Regions from separate parts of the Streptomyces sp. NPDC053431 genome, predicted to be linked through region 1. Evidence: predicted binding sites of a transcription regulator. Region 1 holds the regulator's gene; the other holds the start of a gene.

What was found. The regulator HspR, encoded in region 1, represses chaperone genes until heat shock. The targets are predictions, from matches to a motif close to TTGAGNNNNNNNNNCTCAA.
Region 2: the regulator HspR is predicted to act here: its motif matches at 1,748-1,766, upstream of dnaK (molecular chaperone DnaK).

Annotation. Positions count from the first base shown of each region.
Region 1 is NZ_JBITXX010000003.1:448,817-452,221, reverse strand. Features, by position in the region: gene ACIGXE_RS11555 (hypothetical protein) at 1-86, opposite strand, end outside; gene ACIGXE_RS11550 (helix-turn-helix transcriptional regulator) at 220-1,203, shown strand; gene ACIGXE_RS11545 (heat shock protein transcriptional repressor HspR) at 1,295-1,744, opposite strand; gene dnaJ (molecular chaperone DnaJ) at 1,749-2,930, opposite strand; gene grpE (nucleotide exchange factor GrpE) at 2,961-3,405, opposite strand, start outside.
Region 2 is NZ_JBITXX010000005.1:391,495-394,899, forward strand. Features, by position in the region: gene ACIGXE_RS16385 (VOC family protein) at 1-85, shown strand, start outside; gene ACIGXE_RS16390 (J domain-containing protein) at 82-486, opposite strand; gene ACIGXE_RS16395 (hypothetical protein) at 719-1,111, shown strand; gene ACIGXE_RS16400 (Hsp20/alpha crystallin family protein) at 1,246-1,671, opposite strand; gene dnaK (molecular chaperone DnaK) at 1,884-3,405, shown strand, end outside.

The DNA of each region.
Region 1 (3,405 bases):
GGGTCCTCGGTTGCCGTGACCGCTCCCACAGCGGCAGCAGCCATCAGTGCGACACCGGCTACGGTGCGTATGAGCTTCTTGGACATGACCGAGCAACCTCACTTGAAGGTGTGTAACAACCTGCTCCCCCGCAAGTCACGACGATGGCTCACTCATCCCGTTTCCACCACTCGCTCAATGCATCATGTTCCTGTAATGCAAAAGCCTGGGGGTGTACGTATGCGAATAGAACCTGAGAAAAAGGGACATTCTCACACGCACGCAGACCTGTGCGAAGCGGGCACACGCCTCTATGCGGAAGCGCTTCGATCAGGCCGGATCGCCCGATCGGACATCGGGTCGGCCCCCTGTCTGATGGACCTCGACCTGCTGCGTCCCGACCCCGACGACGCCGAATGGCTGCGGCCGGTGGCCCCTTCGGCCGCGCTGGCCCGGCTGCTCCTTCCCATCGAGAAGGAGATCCAGGAGCGCAGACGCCTCACGGTCACCCTCTCCGACGCTTTCGAGCCGTTCATGGCCCTCGGCGCACGCGACCCGTCGATGACGCACGCCATCACGGTCCTCGAAGGCCTCGACCGCATCAACGCGAGCCTGGACCGGGCCGTCGAGGAGTGCACCTCGGAACTCCTCACCGTACAGCCGGGGAAGGGCCGCAGCGCCCATACCTTCGGCGAAGCGCTGCGCCGTGTACGGCCGTTGCTCGGCAAGGGCATCAAGATGCGCACCCTCTACCAGCACACGGCGCGCCACCAGCCCATCACCCTGGCCTATCTGGAGCGCATCGGGCCCGAGGTCGAGGTCCGCACCCTGGAAGAGATCATCGACCGGCTCATCATCGTCGACCGCAAGGTCGCCTTCGTGCCGGCCAGCCGGGACCGCACGATCGCGCTCGAACTGCGCCACCAGGGGCTCGTCGAGTACCTGGGCGGCGTCTTCGACCAGTTCTGGCTGCAGGCCACGCCGCTCGACGCCCCCGTCACCTACGAGCACCCGATGCTCAGCGGCATCAGCGGGGTGCAGCGCTCCATCGCCAAACTCCTCGTCGAGGGGCACGTCGACGAGGCCATCGCGCGCCGCCTCGGGATGAACGTGCGCACCTGCCGGGCGCACATCGCGAAGCTCGCCGCCGCCCTCGGCAGCGGCAGCCGGGCCCAACTGGGCTATCTGATCGCCCAGTCCGGCATCCTGGAACGCGACGAGTGACCGCTGCCCGCCCGCGACCCGTCATGGGCGGTCACTCTCCCCGGACAGGGTGAAGCCCCCTCCGGGGAGGGGGCTTCGGGGATGAGGGGAGTCAGTCGCCGCGCTTGTGGCCGGGGCGCCAGACCACCAGGGCGCTCGCCTGCTGCACGTCCGTGTACGGCACCAGATCACGCCGGTACGACGCGTGCACCTGGGCCTCGCGCTGGCGCATCGCCGCCGCCGCTCCCTCGACCGCCGTCGACAGCTCGGCCACCCGCGCCTGGAGCGCCGCGACCTGGTTCTCCAGCTCGATGATGCGCTTGATGCCGGCCAGGTTGATGCCCTCGTCCTGCGACAGCTGCTGCACCTGGCGGAGCAGCTCGATGTCACGGGCCGAGTAGCGGCGGCCCCGTCCGGCCGTGCGGTCCGGAGAGACCAGGCCGAGGCGGTCGTACTGACGCAGCGTCTGCGGGTGCAGACCGGAGAGCTGGGCCGCCACCGAGATGACGTACACCGGGGTCTCGTCGGTCAGCTGGTAGGGGTTACGGCGGCGGCCTTCCATCTCCTCAAGCTCCCTTCGCGGCCTGGAACAGCTCTGCCCTGGGGTCCTCGCCCGTCGTCGCCTCGCGGTAGGTCTCCAGGGCCTCACGGGCCTTGTCGTCCAGCTCCTTCGGCACCGCGACCTCCACCGTGATCAGCAGGTCGCCTCGGGTGCCGTCCTTGCGGACCGCGCCCTTGCCGCGGGCGCGCATGGTGCGCCCGTTGGGGGTGCCCGCGGGCAGCTTCAGCGTCACCGCGGGGCCGCCCAGGGTCGGCACCTTGATCTCGCCGCCGAGCGCCGCCTCGTCGAACGTGACGGGCACCGTGACGGTCAGGTTGTCGTCCTTGCGGCCGAACACCGGGTGGGCGTCGACGTGCACGACGACGTACAGGTCGCCGCTCGGTCCGCCGCGCTCGCCCGGGGCGCCCTTGCCGCGCAGCCGGATCTTCTGGTTGTCGCTGACGCCCGCCGGGATGCGGACCTGCATGGTGCGGGAGGACTTGGCCCGGCCGCTGCCCTTGCAGACCTCGCAGGGGGTCTCGGCGATCAGGCCGCGGCCCTTGCAGTCCACGCAGGGGTCGGTCAGGGAGAAGCCGCCGCCGCTGCCGCGCGAGACCTGCCCGGTGCCGACACAGGTCGGGCACACCCGCGGCGTGCCGTTCTTGTCGCCGGTGCCCGAACAGGCCTTGCAGGGCTGCTGGCTGGACATCCGCAGGGGCACCGTGGCGCCCTCGATGGCCTCGGTGAAGCTGAGCGTCACCTCGGACTCGATGTCCTGGCCGCGGCGTGGCTGCGTACGGGTGCCCGCGCCGCCCCCGCCCCGGTTGAACAGGCCGCCGAAGACGTCCCCGAGACCGCCGCCGAAACCGCCGGCACCCCCGGCTCCGCCCTGGGCGCCGCCGAAGAGGTCGCCCAGGTCGAAGTTGAAGGAGCCGCCGGCGCCCGGACCGCCGGCCCGGAAGCCGCCGTTGCCGAACAGGGCGCGGGCGTCGTCGTACTCCTTGCGCTTCTTCGGGTCGCCGAGGATGTCGTTGGCCTCGGAGATCTCCTTGAAGCGCTCCTCCGCCTTGGTGTCGCCCTTGTTGGCGTCCGGGTGGTTCTCGCGGGCGAGCTTCCGGTACGCCTTCTTGATCTCGGCGTCGGTGGCGTCCTTGGGGACGCCGAGAACCTTGTAGTAGTCCTTCTCGACGAAGTCCTTCGTGCTCATCGACGTCCCTCCTCTCGGACGATCGTCGCGCTAGCCCTCGTCGGGGCCACCGCTCTCCTCGTCGGCCTTCTTCTCTTCCTTGGCGGCCGGAGCCGCGCCCGGCTGGGGCTCGGCGACGGCCACGCGCGCGGGGCGGATGGTCCGCTCGCCGATCCGGTACCCCGGCTGCAGGATCGCCACGCAGGTCGTCTCGGTGACGTCCGGCGCGTACGAGTGCATCAGGGCCTCGTGGATCGTCGGGTCGAAGGGCTCGCCCTCCTTGCCGAACTGCTGCAGGCCCATCTTGGCGGCGACGGTCTCCAGCGACTCGGCGACCGACTTGAAGCCGCCCACGAGTTCACCGTGCTCCCGGGCCCGGCCGATGTCGTCGAGCACGGGAAGGAGCTCGGTCAGGAGGCTCGCGACGGCGATCTCCTTGACCGTGACCCGGTCCCGCTCCACGCGGCGGCGGTAGTTCTGGTACTCGGCCTGCAGC
Region 2 (3,405 bases), on a different contig from region 1:
GGGGCAGGCGACACTACGCGACCCGGACGGCGCACTGTTCACCCTCGACCAGGCATCGGCGGCACCGTGGCCCCGGCGGCGCTAGAACCCGATGCGGACGGGACCCGCCTCGAGCCATGCACCGCGGCGCCGCGGCGTCGACACCGGGCCGACCACCACGACGTACACAGTTCGTACGGACGGCCGTGCAGGGCGCCCGGTGTGCCGCACCGGCACCGCGGCCGCAGGCCTCGCCGCTCCGTGGGGAGATCCGGCCGCGCGGTGCCTGTCGTACTCCGCCCGTTTCCGGGCGTCACGCAGCGTGGCGTAGGCGGTCATCACCTCGTCGAGCTCCTGGGGCTGAGCCCGCGGCTCCGGATGGGCGTCCGGATGCAGAGCGCGGACCAATGCGCGGTAGGCACTGGTGATCTGCCTGACCGAGGCGGTCGGGTCGACGCCGAGCACCGCGTAATAGTCCGGTCGCCTGGGTGCCGTCACATTTCTCACCTCCCTGCGAGCCGGCCGCAGCCAGAGAGGCCGACAAGACCTACAACACGTTCATAGGTCGCCGCGGGCGCGGATTCAAGGGGTGCCGGGCCGTCGTTCCCGACCCGCCTCCTTGCCGTAGAGCCATTCGAAGTCAGGCATGAACCTTTGCCGCGTTTTGTCGACATAATTGCTCCAAGGCGGAGAAGACCGTAACTCGTGACGGACCGACCCGGGGAAAGAGGTGAGAGGGATGATCATCGAACTCGCACTCGAGCGGGTCCAGTTCACCTGTGGGCATTGCTGGCACGAGTGGAGCGCCGATTACGACGTCCAGCAGTACCGGGACGACCAGGGCGGCGACTGGGAGTACTTCTCACGCGACGGTGTGGCCGTGCCCTCGCCGTACACCCCCGCGGGTGCCGTGCCGTGCGCAAGGTGTGGTCGCAAATGGGTGGGCCGCATCCTCGCCCGCAGGCGCATTCCGGCAGCCCCCGGACCCGCCGACACTCCACGCGAGAGCATCGTCGACGCGCCCGGCCACCGCCCGGAGCGGCATGGCGCTCCGCTGCTCGGCGCGTCCGCCCACAGCCAGCCGCAGCAGTTCGGGCCGCCCGTGGAGCGCGCTGGAGCGGCGACCGGCTGAGCGCACCGTTACGCGGAGGTCTCCCCCATCGAGACTTGCGGGCATGGCCGGGTCCCACGGCGTCGGCTCGCCGTGGGACCCGGCTACGAGTGCCCGCCGGCCCGGCCCGGCCCGGCGGACGCCCCTTGACCCCGTTACGCCTGCAGTTCCTTGTCCGTGCGCTTGGCGGTGTCGATCTGGATCTTGCGCGGCTTGGCCTGTTCGCCGATCGGGATCCGCAGGCTGAGGACACCGGCGTCGTACGTCGCCTCGATGTTCTCCGTGTCCAGCGTCTCCCCGAGGAACAGCTGGCGGCTGAACGTGCCGGTGGGCCGCTCGGAGATCACCGTCTCCGCGCCTTCCTTGATCTCGGGCTTCCGCTCGGCCCGGACCGTCAGCACGTCCTTCTCGACGTTCAGGTCGAGGGACTCGGCGTCGACGCCCGGCAGGTCGAACTTGACCCACACCGCGCCGTCCTCGCGCCAAGCATCCATCGGCATCGCCGAAGGACCCTGCACGCCGTTGAACACGCGCTGAGTGATCCGGTCCAGCTCACGGAAGGGATCGGTCCGCATCAGCATCTGATCATCAACTCCTTCGCATCGTGTGCCGTTCGATCGCGTACCGACGCTTCTTATATAACTCTCGGCACCGTTCTTGACAAGATGGGACTCAAGTTTTATCCCAGTGAATGAGTGAGCTTTACGGAGCCAGGGTGATGGTCCCGGCCCAGTGGGCAAGCCACGCCCTGGAGGTAGGACACGCTCGGTGCGAGCAGTGCGTGGAGGCAGCGATGGCCAAGGCTGTGGGTATTGATCTTGGTACGACGAATTCCGTGGTCGCCGTCTGCGAAGGCGGCCGGCCGAGAGTGATCACCAACAGTGAGGGCGGTCGTACCACGCCGTCGGTCGTGGCGTTCACCGAGAGCGGTGAACGGCTCGTCGGGCAGATGGCACGCCGCCAGGCCGTACTGAATCCCCAGGGCACCGTCTACTCGGCGAAGCGGTTCGTCGGCCGGCGCCTCGAGGAGATCGACGTGGAGGCGGAGCAGGTCTCCTACGAGGTCGCGTCGGGTCCTGAGGGCGCGGCGCGGTTCTCCGTCCGCGGCAAGCAGTACGCCCCGGAGGAGATCTCCGCCGCTGTGCTGCGCAAGCTCGTGGACGACGCCGCGAAGCAGCTGGGCGAGAAGATCACCCAGGCGGTGATCACGGTGCCCGCGTACTTCAACGACGCGCAGCGGCAGGCCACCAAGGACGCCGGCCGCATCGCCGGACTGGAGGTGCTGCGGATCATCAACGAGCCGACCGCGGCCGCCCTGGCGTACGGGCTGGACAAGAAGAAGCACGAGACGGTGCTCGTCTTCGACCTCGGCGGCGGCACGTTCGACGTCAGCGTCCTCGACGTGGGCGACGGCGTGGTGGAGGTGCGTTCCACCGCCGGCGACACCCACCTGGGAGGAGACGACTTCGACCGGCGGCTGGTGGACCACCTCGCGGAGGACTTCCAGCGCCTCAACGGTATCGATCTGCGCCGAGACCCGCAGGCGCTGCAACGGCTGTACGAGGCGGCGGAGAAGGCGAAGGCCGAGCTGTCCACGGCCGCGCAGACGCAGATCAACCTCCCCTTCGTCACCGCGGACGCCGCCGGTCCGAAGCACCTCACGACCACCGTGACCCGGTCGACCTTCGAACAGCTCACCGGGGATCTGGTCGAACGGTGCATGGGACCGGTCCGGCAGGCGATGGCGGACGGCAAGGTGACCGCCGACGACCTCGACGAGGTGATCCTCGTCGGCGGATCGACCCGCATCCCCGCGGTGCAGGCGCTGGTGCGTCGGCTGACCGGCGGCAAGGACCCCAACATGTCGGTCAACCCCGACGAGGTCGTCGCCCTCGGCGCGGCCGTCCAGGCGGCGGTGCTCCAGGGCGAGGTCAAGGACGTCCTGCTGCTCGACGTCACCCCGCTCTCCCTGGGCGTCGAGACGCTGGGCGGGCTGATGACCAGGCTGATCGAGCGCAACACCACGATTCCCACCCGGCGCAGCGAAACCTTCACGACCGCCGAGGACAACCAGCCGGCCGTGGACGTGGTGGTGCTGCAGGGGGAGCGGGAGCGGGCCGCGGACAACCGTGTGCTCGGCCGGGTCCGCCTGGACGACATCCGTCCGGCGTCCCGGGGTACGCCGCAGATCGAGGTGACGTTCGACATCGACGCCAACGGCATCCTCAACGTGTCCGCGAAGGACAAGGACACCGGCGCCCAGCAGAGCATCACCGTCTCCGGCAGCGGCACCCTGGACGAGTCCGAGGTCCAGC